2 regions of the Kitasatospora sp. NPDC094016 genome follow, and region 2 is predicted to be linked to the other one. Evidence: riboswitches for the same ligand, from Rfam matches in the RefSeq annotation. Region 2 holds a riboswitch; the other holds the start of a gene.
What was found. A riboswitch is a leader RNA that binds a small molecule or an ion and turns the genes downstream of it on or off. The one in region 2 is predicted to bind S-adenosylmethionine.
Positions count from the first base shown of each region.

Region 1: it holds a riboswitch for S-adenosylmethionine, as region 2 does, so the genes downstream of both, thrC (threonine synthase) here and ABT015_RS34645 (aminotransferase class V-fold PLP-dependent enzyme) in region 2, are expected to answer to the same signal.

Region 1 covers NZ_JBEOUK010000005.1:3,245-10,050, reverse strand. Annotated here, with positions in the region: gene ABT015_RS06640 (cold-shock protein) at 321-524, opposite strand; gene ABT015_RS06635 (MoaD/ThiS family protein) at 1,114-1,392, opposite strand; gene thrC (threonine synthase) at 1,433-2,713, opposite strand; SAM riboswitch class I at 2,731-2,867, opposite strand; gene ABT015_RS06625 (glucosyl-3-phosphoglycerate synthase) at 3,039-4,016, shown strand; gene ABT015_RS06620 (alpha,alpha-trehalose-phosphate synthase (UDP-forming)) at 4,067-5,533, shown strand; gene otsB (trehalose-phosphatase) at 5,584-6,423, opposite strand; gene ABT015_RS06610 (DUF3263 domain-containing protein) at 6,454-6,714, opposite strand; gene ABT015_RS06605 (cupin domain-containing protein) at 6,782-6,806, shown strand, end outside.
Region 2 covers NZ_JBEOUK010000060.1:30,845-37,650, forward strand. Annotated here, with positions in the region: gene ctaE (aa3-type cytochrome oxidase subunit III) at 1-181, opposite strand, end outside; gene ABT015_RS34635 (response regulator) at 577-1,002, shown strand; gene trpD (anthranilate phosphoribosyltransferase) at 1,123-2,199, shown strand; SAM riboswitch class IV at 2,307-2,424, shown strand; gene ABT015_RS34645 (aminotransferase class V-fold PLP-dependent enzyme) at 2,478-3,857, shown strand; gene ABT015_RS34650 (Lrp/AsnC ligand binding domain-containing protein) at 3,900-4,181, opposite strand; gene ABT015_RS34655 (rhomboid family intramembrane serine protease) at 4,223-5,005, opposite strand; gene ABT015_RS34660 (hypothetical protein) at 5,207-5,470, shown strand; gene ABT015_RS34665 (NYN domain-containing protein) at 5,738-6,806, shown strand, end outside.

The DNA.
Region 1 (6,806 bases), on a different contig from region 2:
GACTGCTCGGACCAAGGGGTGCCCGCGACGGACGGCCCTGGTGTGCGGGGGTCCTTTCCCCTACCGCTCCCGGGGGCCTCACCGACCCGGTCCGCTGTCACTCTCACGCTGTGAGTGCTAACGCCAATGATTAGCACTCCGGGTGGTCGAGTGCAAGCCCAATCGCGATCCCGCGAGCCGCCCGGGGCGCTCCCGCCGACCCGCGCAACTCCCCGCCGGGGAACGCCGACGGGCCCGCACGACGCGTGTCGTACGGGCCCGCCGAGAAGCGAGTGGTCACCAGCCGTGGGCCGCGCCGAGCTCCTGGGGTCGGAAGGGGGTCACACCGCGGCGCGGACCATGTCCGCCTGCGGGCCCTTCTGTCCCTGGGAGATCTCGAACTCGACCCGCTGGCCCTCCTCGAGGGTGCGGTAGCCGTCCATCTGGATCGCGCTGTAGTGGACGAAGACGTCCGCACCACCGTCGACCGCGATGAAGCCGTAGCCCTTCTCCGCGTTGAACCACTTGACGGTGCCCTGAGCCATTCCGAACTCCCCTAGTGCTGTGCTGGCCCTTCACGCGCCCGCAGGTCGCGGGCCCGGGTCTGGTTTGAAGGCCGGCCCGGGGAACCCCCCCTGGGCGCAGCCGTGCACGCCGCAGTCCTCCGCCGGGGGTGCCTGACGGCGCCCTGTGAGCGGGTGATTACGTCGACCGCGGCTGAATGTATCCGGATCGACGCCCTCTGCAACAGGGTCAGCTGCGGGGAATTCCGGCACCGCGCCAAGGGGCAGGACGGGCCAAAGCGGGAGGAATTCGGCATTTCACGCCGGACATAGCGGACGGATTACTACAAATCCCCGCGGGAATTCTGACATCTGCCTGACATGTTTCACGGCCCAGGCACCCGACCGGTCTCAGCGGCCGGACGACCGTCCGGCGATTCGCGGGTGATTCGCGGGTGAGGATGAGGGGAAGCCCTGTTCCCAACCGAGCCACACTCTACTCCGACTTGACCCCGCCATATTCCCGCCGAAATGCGGCCGGCCGCCCGTACGTACGGAGAACGGAATTCCGTACGCGCGGACGGCCGGTCGGACGAACGGCTCGGGCGGGGTGCCCGGATCGGGGCGCGGCTCAGCAGCCGCCGGCCACCGCCGGGATGATCGAGACGCTGGCGCCGTCCGCGATCCCGGTCGCCAGGCCCTCGGCGAAGCGCACGTCGTCGTCGTTCACGTAGACGTTGACGAAGCGGCGCAGCTTGCCGGCGTCGTCCAGGATGCGGGCGGAGATCCCCGCGTGGTTCTTCTCCAGGTCGGCGATGACCTCGCCCAGGGTGGCGCCCTCGGCGGCCACCTCGGCGGCGCCGCCGGTGTAGGTGCGCAGGATGGTGGGGATACGGACGTTGGCGCTCATGGTTCTCCTAGCGGACAGGGCCTGGCGGGGTGGGGGGTGTTCAGGCGGACGCGAGGCCGGCGTCGTGGAAGGACGCCAGGGTCGGGCGGATCACGGCGGTCATCCCGGACCCGGCGACGGCGTCCAGGGTCTTCAGGCCGTCGCCGGTGTTGATCGCGACGGTCTCCTTGGCCGGGTCCAACCGGCCGGTCTCCACCAGCTTCTTCAGCACGCCGACGGTCACCCCGCCCGCGGTCTCGGCGAAGACGCCCTCGGTCCGGGCCAGCAGCCGGATCGCGTCCACCACCTCGGCGTCGGTGACGTCCTCGACCGCGCCGCCGGTGCGCCGGGCGATGTCCAGCACGTACGGGCCGTCCGCCGGGTTGCCGATCGCCAGCGACTTGGCGATGGTGTCCGGCTTGACCGGGCGGATCACGTCCTGGCCGGCCTTGAACGCCGCCGACACCGGGGAGCAGCCCGCCGCCTGGGCGCCGAAGACCTTGTACGGCCGGTCCTCGACCAGGCCGAGCCTGATCAGCTCCTGCAGCCCCTTGTCGATCTTGGTCAGCTGGGAGCCGGAGGCGATCGGGATGACGATCTGCTCCGGCAGCCGCCAGCCGAGCTGCTCGCAGATCTCGTACGCCAGCGTCTTGGAGCCCTCGCCGTAGTACGGGCGCAGGTTGACGTTGACGAAGCCCCAGCCCTCACCGGCCGGGTCGCCGATCAGCTCCGAGCAGAAGCGGTTCACGTCGTCGTAGTTGCCCTCGATGCCGACCAGCTCGCCGCCGTACACCCCGGCCATGACGACCTTGCCCTGCTCCAGGTCGTGCGGGATGAACACGCAGGACTTGAAGCCGGCCCGGGCGGCCGCCGCGCCCACCGCGCCGGCCAGGTTGCCGGTGGAGGAGCAGGAGAGCGTCGTGAAGCCGAAGGCCCGCGCGGCCTCGATGGCGCAGGCCACCACGCGGTCCTTGAACGAGTGGGTCGGGTTGCCCGAGTCGTCCTTGATGTGCAGCTGCGCGGTGAAGCCCAGCTCGCGGCCCAGGTTGTCCGCCTTGACCAGCGGGGTCCAGCCGGGGTTCAGGTTGGGCTTGGTGGCGACGTCGGCCGGGACGGGCAGCAGCGGCGCGTAGCGCCAGATCGAGCTCGGGCCGGCCTCGATCCGGCGGCGCAGCTCCTCGGCGCCCTCGCTGCCGAAGTCGTACGCGATCTCCAGCGGGCCGAAGCACTCCAGGCAGGCGAAGCTCGGACCGAGCGGGAAGCGGGTGCCGCACTCCCGACAGGACAGCGCGGTGGCGGGGCCGAGGTCCACGGATGCGGGTGCGACAGTGTCGATAGCCATGATGGCGGAGGCCTCTCTCCTCATCTTCCCCGTGGCACGGTCGCGCCACAGGCCGGAATTGGCACCTGTCCCGCCGGGGCCTGTCGACAGACAGCCGCGCGAGAAGGTTGCCGGGACGTCAACGGGCCGTTCCCTCAGTCCCTCTGGATGAGCATGTGAAATTGTGGTGGTGCTCAACGGCGACCCCGGCGTGCAAAGGTCCGGCCGCTGTACGAAGACTGTATCCGAAGGCGTCAACCCCGAATGGGATCGTCCGCCACGCGAGATGGCGCGTCCCACCGACCCCGCCGAGGAGAGTCCCGTGCCCGCCGAACCGACCCCCGCGCTGCTCCCGCAGGCGGCGTCCTGGCTGCGCCGCCGCTCGTGGAGCGCGGTCGACCGGCCGGTGCACGCCCTGCTGGAGGCCAAGCGCCGGACCGGCCGCACCGTCAGCGTGGTGCTGCCCGCGCTGGACGAGGAGGCCACCGTCGGCGACATCGTCCGCACCATCCGCCGCGAGCTGATGGAGCGCCTCCCGCTGGTCGACGAACTCGTCGTGGTCGACTCCGGCTCGGCCGACGCCACCGCCGCCGTCGCCGCCCGGGCCGGCGCCCGGGTGGAGTACCGCGACGCGATCTTGCCCCGGCTGCCCGCCGTCCCCGGCAAGGGCGAGGTGCTCTGGCGCTCGCTGCTGGTCACCCGCGGCGACATCGTCTGCTTCGTCGACGCCGACCTGCGCGAGTTCGACCCGGCCTTCGTCTCCGGCATCCTCGGCCCGCTGCTCACCGAACCGGACATCCAGCTGGTCAAGGCCATGTACGACCGGCCGCTGGAGACCGAGGGGGCGGTGGTCCCGGCCGGCGGCGGCCGGGTCACCGAACTGGTCGCCCGCCCGCTGCTCAACCTGCACTGGCCGGAACTCGCCGGTTTCGTCCAGCCGCTCGGCGGCGAGTACGCGGCCCGCCGCGCGCTGCTCGAACGGCTCCCCTTCCCCACCGGCTACGGCGTCGAACTCGGCCTGCTGGTCGACGCGCTGGAGACGGTCGGGCTGGACGCCCTGGCCCAGGTGGACGTCGGCGTCCGGCACCACCGGCACCAGGACGGCCAGGCCCTCGGCCGGATGGCCGCCACCATCTACCGCACCGCCCTCGAACGCCTCGACCGCACCCACCGGCTGAAGGCCTCGGCCGACCTGGTCCACCCGCTGCTGACCCAGTTCACCCGCGACCCGCAGAGCCGGGAGTTCACCGCCCACACCCACCCGGTGACCGCCCTGGAACGCCCGCCCATGCACACCGTGCCCGAGTACGCGACCCGACACTGAACACCCACCGAAAGGGTTTGCCGCTCCGGAGCCCCGGCAACGTACCAACCATGGGCGATCTCACGACCGAACGTTCGAGTGCGACCGGCACCGCCCCCGTCCTGGTGGCCTCCAATCGGGGACCGGTGTCGTTCGGCACCGCGGACGACGGCACGCTGACCCTCCGCCGCGGCGGCGGAGGCCTGGTCTCCGGCCTCTCCGCCATCGACAACCCCGACGCCGTCTGGGTCTGCGCCGCCCTCGGCGCGGCCGACCGGCAGGCCGCCAGAGGGGCCCCGGACGGCCGCCTCGACCTCGCCGGGCACGACGTGGGCGGCCAGGCCGTCCGCATGCTGGACATCGATCCCGACACCTTCGCCCGCGCCTACAACGGCGTCGCCAACTCCACCCTCTGGTTCGTCCACCACCTGCTCTACGCCACCCCCACCGCCCCCGCCTTCGACGCCGGGTTCCGCACCGAGTGGGCCGCCTACCGCGCCTACAACGCCGCCTTCGCCGAGGCGCTGGCCGCCGAGGCCGCCCCCGGGGCCGCCGTGCTGGTCCAGGACTACCACCTCTCGCTGACCCCGGCCCTGCTCCGCGCCGCCCGCCCCGACCTGCGGATCGGCCACTTCTCGCACACCCCGTGGGCCCCGCCCGAGTACTTCCGGCTGCTGCCCGACGACGTCGCCGAGGCCGTCCTCACCGGCATCCTGGGCGCCGACCGGGCCGGTTTCCTGACCCGCCGCTGGGCGCTGGCCTTCGCCGACTGCTGCGCCGACCTGCTCGGTGCCGAGGTCGACCGGGACGCCATGACCGTCACCCACGCCGGCCGCACCACCCGGCTCGGCGTGCACGCGCTCGGCGCCGACGCCGACTTCCTGCGCGAGCGCTCCCACCGCCCGGACGTCGACGAACGCCTCGCCGCCCTCCGCGAGGCCGTCGGCGGGCGCCGCACCATCGTCCGGGTCGACCGCACCGAGCTCAGCAAGAACATCGTCCGCGGCCTCCAGGCCTACCGGCACCTGCTGCGCACCCGCCCCGAATGGCACGACCGGGTGGTGCACATCGCCTTCGCCTACCCCTCGCGCACCGACCTCGCCGAGTACCGCGCCTACACCGCGCAGGTCCAACGGCTCGCCGAGGACATCGACGCCGAGTTCGCCACCCCCGCCTGGCAGCCGCTGATCCTGCACGTCGACGACGACTTCCCGCGTTCCCTGGCCGCCTACCGCCTCGCCGACGTGGCCCTGGTCAACCCGATCCGGGACGGCATGAACCTGGTCGCCAAGGAGGTTCCGGTGGTGTCCGACCACGGCTGCGCCCTGGTGCTCTCCCGCGAGGCCGGCGCGCACGCCGAACTCGCCGAGGACGCGCTCACCGTCAACCCGTACGACGTCATCGCCACCGCCGACGCCCTGCACGCCGGCCTCACCATGCCCGAGGAGGAGCGCGCCGACCGCACCAAGCGCCTCGCGGCGGCGGCCACCGCGCTGCCTCCGCAGCAGTGGTTCCTCGACCAGCTCAACGCGCTGTGAACCGGCTCGGCGCGGGCTGAACCGGCCCGCGCCGCGCGCCGGCGCCCGGCTCAGCCCGCGCCGACGGCCGCGCCGAGCGCCGCGAGCAGTTCCACCACGCCGGCCGGGCCCTGGACCACCAGGTCCGCCCGGTCGGCGAGTTCGCGCACCGGCGCGTCCCCCACCGCGCCACTGCACACCAGCAGCCCCGCCACCCCCGCGCCGCGCAGCTTCTCCACCGCCGCGAAGGCCGCCACGTCCCCCAGGTCGTCCCCCGCGTACAGCACCGAAGCCGCCCCGCGCTCACGCAGGAAGCCGGTCAGCGCCGCGCCCTTGTCCACCCCCGGCGGCCGCAGCTCCAGCACCAGCCGCCCGGGCTCCACCGCCAGCCCGTGCCCGGCCGCCAGCTCGCCGATTGGCGCCCGCAGCAGCTCCAGCGCCTCCTCGGGCGCCGCCGTGCGCCGGGTGTGCACCGCCAGCGAGCGCCCCTTGTCCTCCAGCCACGTCCCCTCGGGCGCCCCCGCCGCCGCCAGCAGGCCGGGCAGCGCCGCCCGTGCCCCGGCCACCCCGGGGTGCACCGACGGCGCGGTCACCTCGCCGCCCTCCCAGCGCTCGGCACCGTAGTGCCCCAGCACCACGACCCCGGGCAGCCCGTCCAGGCCGCCGTACTCCGCCGCCAGCGCGGCCGGCCGCCCCGTCACCACCACCACGGCCCGCACCGCCGGCACCAGCGCCCGCAGCGCGGCCGCCGCCCCCGGATGCGCCCGCGCCCGATCGGGATCCGCCACGATCGGCGCCAGCGTCCCGTCGAAGTCCAGCGCGATCACCGCCTCGCCCGGCGCCGCCAGGATCGCCCGCAGCCCGTCCCGCCCGTCAGCCGTGACCGGCACCCACTTCTCGTCAAAGCCCATGCCCGAGCCCTACCCCGCGGCCCCGTCCCGCTACCGTGCCGCCCGCCGGGCCTCCCGGATCCGGCGCAGCCGGTTCACCAGGACCGGGGCGTGCGCCAAGGCCTCCGGCCGGTCCAGCAGCGCGTTCAGCAGCTGGTAGTACCGGGTGGAGGAGAGCCCCAGCTCCTCCCGGATCGCCCGGTCCTTGGCCCCGGCCGTCCGCCACTGCCGCCCCTCCAGGGCCAGCACCGCCACGTCCCGCTCACTCAGCTCGCCCACCAGGACACCTCCGCCATCACTACGGAGTGTCATTCTCCCGCGTGAGCCGGACACACTGTGCGCCCCCCGGCGCTCGGCCGCCCCAGCTAGCGTCGGCGGTATGACCACGCCCAGCTTCGCCGTGC
Region 2 (6,806 bases):
CGGTCCAGAACTCGGCTCCCTTGACGGAGCGGAGCGTGAAGTACATCGCGAAGAGGGCCGCGAAGAACATCAACTCGGAACTGAGCCAGACGATCGTTCCGACGCTGACCATGTTCGGCCGGTTGACCGATCCGTGCGCGTGCCCGGTTTCTACTGCTGTTGCTGTCGCCACGACGGACATTATGTCGGTCCCTTATTCCGTCTTCACGCCGGGGGGTGTCCCTCGGAGTGTCCGGTGCGTGCGGTATGCCCCCCTGGAGGGCGGTGGGGGGTCCCAATGGCGGCTGAGCAGCGGCGTGTCCCTTTTCTGACGGTTCCTCGAAGGGGCCCGGGGCCCCGTTGCCCAGCGCGTCGTTGCACGCTTGGCGGAGCCTCCGGGGGTAACGCGAGGGCCCCTTATCGGCCGTACGGGTGGTCTGGACGGGTCCGGGTGACGGGCCGTCCTCCGGGCGGGTGAGTCGCGGGCGCGGCGGCTTGAGGAGGAAGGTCCGCGAGGGGGACTCGGCGACGGGTGATCGGGAGTAGCATCCGGATCAGGCGAACGTGGTCCGGATCACACTTGAGGGAGCAGGGCCCATGGCGTACACGACCGACGAGACGCTCACCGTCCTCGTCTACAGCGATGACCGCAACACCCGCGAGCAGGTGCTGACGGCACTCGGCCGCCGGCCCGTCGAGGACCTTCCGGAACTGTCCTACCTGGAGTGCGCGACCACCCCCGCGGTGCTGAAGGCACTGGAGAAGGGCGGCGTGGACCTCTGCATCCTGGACGGCGAGGCGGTGCCGGCCGGCGGGCTCGGGCTCGGCCGCCAGCTCAAGGACGAGATCTACGGCTGCCCGCCGGTGCTGGTGCTGATCGGCCGGCCGCAGGACTCCTGGCTGGCCGCCTGGAGCCGGGCCGACGCCGCGATCTCCCGCCCGGTGGACCCGGTGGCGCTGGCCGAGGCGGTCGCCACCCTGCTGCGGGCACGGCTGGCCAAGCGGGCGCCCGTCAGCCGCTGAGCGGTGCCGTCTCAGGACTAGAGAAGACGCCGCCGCGGGAACCCCGCCGGTCGATAGGCTGACTCCATCCGTACGGACGTCCCCCCGACGCGGGGAACCCGACAACAGCTGGAGTCAGCCATGGTGAACGTGAACCCTGCGAACGGTGGTACCGCACCCGCGCAGGTGGTCCGCACCTGGCCGGACGTCCTGGCGGCGCTGTTGAAGGGGGAGGACCTCGACCGCTCGGCCACCGCGTGGGCGATGGACCGGATCATGAGCGGCGAGGCGTCCCCCGTCCAGGTGGCCGGGTTCATGGTGGCGCTGCGGGCCAAGGGCGAGACGGTCGACGAGATCACCGGCCTGGTGGACGCGATGTACGCGCACGCCGAGCCGCTGGACATCCCCGGCCCGGCCGTGGACATCGTCGGCACCGGCGGCGACCGGGCCAAGACCGTCAACATCTCCACCATGTCGGCGATCGTCGCGGCCGCGGCCGGTGCCAAGGTGGTCAAGCACGGCAACCGGGCCTCCTCCTCGGCCAGCGGCTCCTCGGACGTGCTGGAGAAGCTCGGCGTCCGCCTCGACCTGTCGGCCCGGCGGGTCGCCGAGATCGCCGAGGAGGTCGGGCTGACCTTCTGCTTCGCGGCCAAGTTCCACCCGTCGATGCGGCACGCCGCCACCGCCCGGCGCGACCTCGGGGTGCCGACCGCGTTCAACATCCTCGGCCCGCTGACCAACCCGGCCAAGGTCACCTCGCACGCGATCGGCTGCTTCGACACCCGGCTCGCCGGACTGATCGCCGGCGTGCTCGCCCGGCGCGGCTCGACCGGCCTGGTCTTCCGGGGCGACGACGGCCTGGACGAGCTGACCATCACCACCACCTCGCAGGTGTGGATCGTGCGGGACGGGACCGTCACCGAGACCTCCTTCGACCCGCGGGACGTCGGCGTCGAGCTGGTCGGCATCGAGGCGCTGCGCGGGGCGGACCCCTCGTACAACGCCGAGGTCGCGCGCCGGCTGCTGGCCGGCGAGCGCGGGGCCGTGCGGGACGCCGTCCTGATGAACACGGCGGCGGCGCTGGTCGCGCTCGACCTGGGCGAGGCGCCGCTCACCGAACAGCTCGCGGCCGGCATGGCACGGGCGGAGCGGGCCATCGACTCGGGCGCGGCGCAGGAGCTGCTGCAGCGTTGGTCGGAGGCCACCAGCCAGGCGTGAGGCGGTACTTGGGAGCCCGTGCCGGAACGCCGGCGCGGGCTCCTCGGCTGTCCGGATGGTGGATGCCTGTTTGACCACTCGCTGGGCGCGACCTAGAGTCTTGGCCAGGTCATGAGTGACAGCACCAAGCCCCAGCTTGCTGTCCGGCAACCCTCCGTCCGTGGCGGGGTGCCCTGGGTGAGGACCGGGTCGCTCGGCGAATCGTCCGTGCGGCAAGCGCGGACGCCCGACGACTTAGCACTCCCGGGGTCCCATACCCCCAGAAGGAGTGCATCCTCATGTCGATTGCCACCGAAATCTGCGCCCCCCTCGCCGTCCTCGGCCACGACGTCCAGGTCCCGCTCGCCAGCGGCGAGAAGGTCGGGTACGCGGCCCTCGACTACGCGGCCAGCTCCCCGGCGCTCCAGCGGGTCTGGGACGACGTCTCCGCCTACGCCCCCTACTACGGCAGCGTGCACCGCGGCGCCGGGTACCTCTCCCAGCTGTCCACCGACCTGTTCGAGCAGAGCCGCCGCACCGTCGCCGAGTTCCTCGACCTGCGCGAGGGCGACCAGGTGGTCTTCACCCGGGCCACCACCGACTCGCTGAACCTGCTCGCCTCGGCCGTCCCGGCCGGGACCCGGGTGTTCGCCTTCGAGACCGAGCACCACGCCTCGCTGCTGCCCTGGGCGCATGCCGGGCTCGACGTCCACTACCTGCGCGCGCCGCGCTCGCACGCCGAGGCGGTCGCCGCCCTGGACGCCGCGCTCGCCGAGGCGCCCGAGGGCCCCAAGCTGCTCTGCGTCACCGGAGCCTCCAACGTGACCGGCGAGCTGTGGCCGGTCGCCGAGCTGACCGGGACCGCGCACCGGCACGGCGCCCGGGTGGTGCTGGACGCCGCCCAGCTGGCCCCGCACCACCGGGTCTCGGTGCGCGAGCTGGACGTCGACTGGATCGCCTTCTCCGGCCACAAGATCTACGCGCCCTTCGGCGCCGGCGTGCTGGCCGGCCGGGCGGACTGGCTGGACGCGGCCGACCCGTACCTGGCCGGCGGCGGGGCGACCCGGACGGTGGCCCGGGAGAACGACGGCTCGGTGGCCGTCCAGTGGCACTCCGGCCCGGCCCGGCACGAGGCGGGCTCGCCGAACGTCATCGGCGCCTACGCGATCGCCTCGGCCTGCCGGGCGCTGAGCGAGGCGGGCTTCGACGCGCTGGAGGCCCGGGAGCGGCAGCTGATCGCCCGGCTGACCGCCGGGCTGGCGGAGATCCCGCAGGTCAAGGTGCTGAACCTGTTCGGCGCCGAGGCGGCCCGGGTGGGCGTGCTGTCCTTCGTCGTCCAGGGCTGGAACAGCTCGCACTTCTCGGCCGCGCTGTCCGCCGAGTACGGCATCGGGGTCCGCGACGGCCTGTTCTGCGCGCACCCGCTGCTGCGCACCCTGCTCGGGGACGAAGAGGTCTCCCCCTCCGAGTGCGGGGCGCCCGAGCCGTCGCTGCCCGGCGAGCGGAGCCTGAACGCGATCCGGGTGAGCTTCGGGGCCGGGACCCCGGACGAGCACGTCGACCGCTTCCTGACCGCCGTGCGCGAGCTGGTCACGGACGGTGCCGCGTGGAACTACCGCAACGAGGGCGGGCGCTGCGTCGCCACCGTGCAGGTCGACCGGGGGCGTCAGCAGGGCTGAGGGGCCCGGTCGGCGGGGCCGGGGGTCGGGGGGCGGGGGGGCCTACTCGTCCAGGCCGAGGGCGAAGGCGGCCTCGAGGTCGTGCTGGGAGTAGGTGCGGAAGGCGATCTGGGTCTCGGTGTGGGCCACGCCCGGGACCTTGTTCAGCCGGCCCGGGATGACCGCGGCCAGATCGTCGTGCCGGCGCACCCGGACCATCGCCACCAGGTCGTAGCCACCGGTCACCGAGTACACCTCGCTGACGCCCTCGATGGCCGCGATGGCCTCGGCGATCTCCGGGATGCGGTCGACACTGGTCTTGATCAGGACGATGGCGGTGATCACTGTTCGGGCTCCTTTGTGGGGTGCCGCCAGCGTATCGGGCGTCAGCCGGGTCGTCTCGGGGGGTGGCTGACCACCGTGCAGGCGTAGAGGAAGCCCGCCGAGAAGCCGATCACGTGGACCAGATAGGCCACGCCGGGCCCGGCCGAGTGGACCGACCACCACTGCAGGGCGAACCAGAGGCCGAGCACCAGCCAGGCCGGGAAGCGCAGCGGCAGGAACAGCAGCAGCGGGACGAGCGTCGTCACCCGGGCCCGCGGATGGAAGCGCAGGTAGGCGCCGAGGACGGCGGAGATCGCGCCGGAGGCGCCGATCAGGACCCGGGTGGAGCCCGGGGAGTGCGCCTCGGCGAGGGCGAAGCCGTACGTGGCCAGGCTGCCGGCGGCCAGGTAGAAGACGGCGAACCGGGCCCGGCCCAGCCGCTGTTCGACGGTGGGGCCGAAGACGTGGAGGAAGAGCAGGTTGCCCAGCAGGTGCAGCCAGCCGGCGTGTACGAAGAGCCCGGTGAGGACGGACAGCGCCGGGTGCTTGCGCGGGGTGGGCGCGGCCGGGCAGCCCGGGGCCGGGTCGGGGGCCTGGGCCAGCTGCTCGGCGGTCAGCGGGCGGCCGGCCAGCACCTCGGCGGGGATGACGCCCCAGCGCTGCTCGTACCGCTGCTCCGCGCAGAGCCGGGACTGGCCGGTGCCGTACAGCGGGTTGAGCCCGGCGGCCGGGCCCAGCAGGAACACCAGGGTGTTGAGCGCGATCAGGGCGTAGGTGACCGCCGGGGCGGGCACGGACGGGTACTCGCCCCGCGCGTCGGTGTGCCCGGGGGCCGTCACTGCCATGGGGCCAAGCATCCCTCCGTGTCGGGCGTGTGACACGGCCTTGTACGGCAGGTGGACTAGCCCGCTCGTTCTCCTGACCGGTGGCCGTGATGGTTGCCTCAGGCAATAGGCTTGGGGCGGGCAATCCCGCCTCCCGCCGCCGACGCCGGGGCTCCGGGGGGAGCGCCTAGCCCACCCAGGGACCACCCGAGAGGACCCCCGATGACCGTCCCCGCCCTGACCGCCGAGACGCGCTGGCGCTGCACCCTGTGCGGAAACCTCACCCGCTTCGACGTGACCCGCACCGCGCGGGTCACCGAGTTCCTGCACTTCGACCTGGCCGGCGAGTCCAAGGTCGAGGAGACCGAGGTGCTGAGCGAGACGATCGAGTCGGTGCGCTGCCGCTGGTGCAACGCCGTGGACCAGGTCGAGCTGGTGGCCCGTCCGGGCGCCGAGAACGCGGAGGCCTCCGCCGAGCAGGGCTGACGCCCGACGGCGCGGGGGGCGGGTGCACGGCGCGCCTGCCCGCCGCGCTGGGACAATACAGACAGGACGCACGGAGCGTGACGACAGGGCGGCGGCCGCGGGCCGTGACCCCGTAGGACCAGGATCGGAGCCGAGGACGTGGTGGACGCAGCGAGGGAGCCCGCCGAAGCGCAGGGGCTTCAGCCCGCTGCGGCCGCGCAGGCGCAGGCCGCCGACGCGGCCCCGTCCGAGCCCGCGGCCGTCGGCGGGGCGGCGGGTTCGGGCGAGGTGGCGGGTTCGGGCGAGGTGGCGCCGGAGCGTGCTGCCGAGAAGCTGGACCGGCCGCTGCCCGAGGGCGTGCGCCGGCGTGTGGTCGGCCTGGCCTCGGACGCGCTCGGTGGGCTGCCGCCCGGCGAGCTGCCGCAGAGCCTGCGCCAGTACGTCAAGTTCACCCCGGCCCGGCGGGCCAAGTACGCGGCCACGGCGCTGGCCGCGGCGCTGGAGTCGGAGCCGGCGTTTCGGGTGCGGATAGCGGAGCGGCTGAGACTGGGCCAGCCGGACCTGGTGAAGGCGTTGGAGTCGGGCAGCGTCCCGGGCGCCGCCGATCCGATGGACGTCGCCGCCGCGGCTTACCTGGTGCGGGCGGCCGGCTGGAGCCGGCTGGTGGCCGAGGCCGGGGAGGAGGCCGAGCGGGCCGGAGCCGAGGGCGCGGCCGCCGAGGCCACCCGGCTGGTGGAGAAGTTGCAGGCGGAGCTCGCCGAGCTGCGGTCCGCCGCCCGGGCGGACCTGGAGCGGCAGCGCTCGGAGTCCGAGGACGTCCGCCGGGAGGCCGAGTCGCTGCGGAAGAAGGTGCGCTCGCTGGAGAGCGACACCCGCCGGGCGCAGGCCGAGACCAGGCGGCTGACCGCCGAGCTGGAGGCCGCGAGGGCGCAGGCGGCCGCCGAGCGTGGCGCCGCGGAGTCCGAGGCGCGGCGGCTGCGGCACCGGGTCGGCGAGCTGGAGACGGCGGCCGAGCAGGGCCGCCGGTCGGCCCGCGAGGGCCGCAGCGTCGAGGACATGCGGCTGCGGCTGCTGCTGGACACGGTGCTGCAGTCGGCTCAGGGGCTCCAGCGGGAGTTGGCGCTGCCGGTCTCCCAGATCCGGCCGGGGGACCTGGTGGAGGCGGTGGTGCCGGGTGCGGCCTCGCCGCACGACGTGGCCCGGCGCGGTCTGGCCGACGACGATCCGGCGCTGCTGGACCAGCTGCTGGCGATCCCGCAGGTGCACCTGGTGGTGGACGGCTACAACGTGACCAAGACGGGCTATCCGACGCTGCCGCTGGAGCAGCAGCGGATCCGGCTGCTGGGCGGGCTGGCGA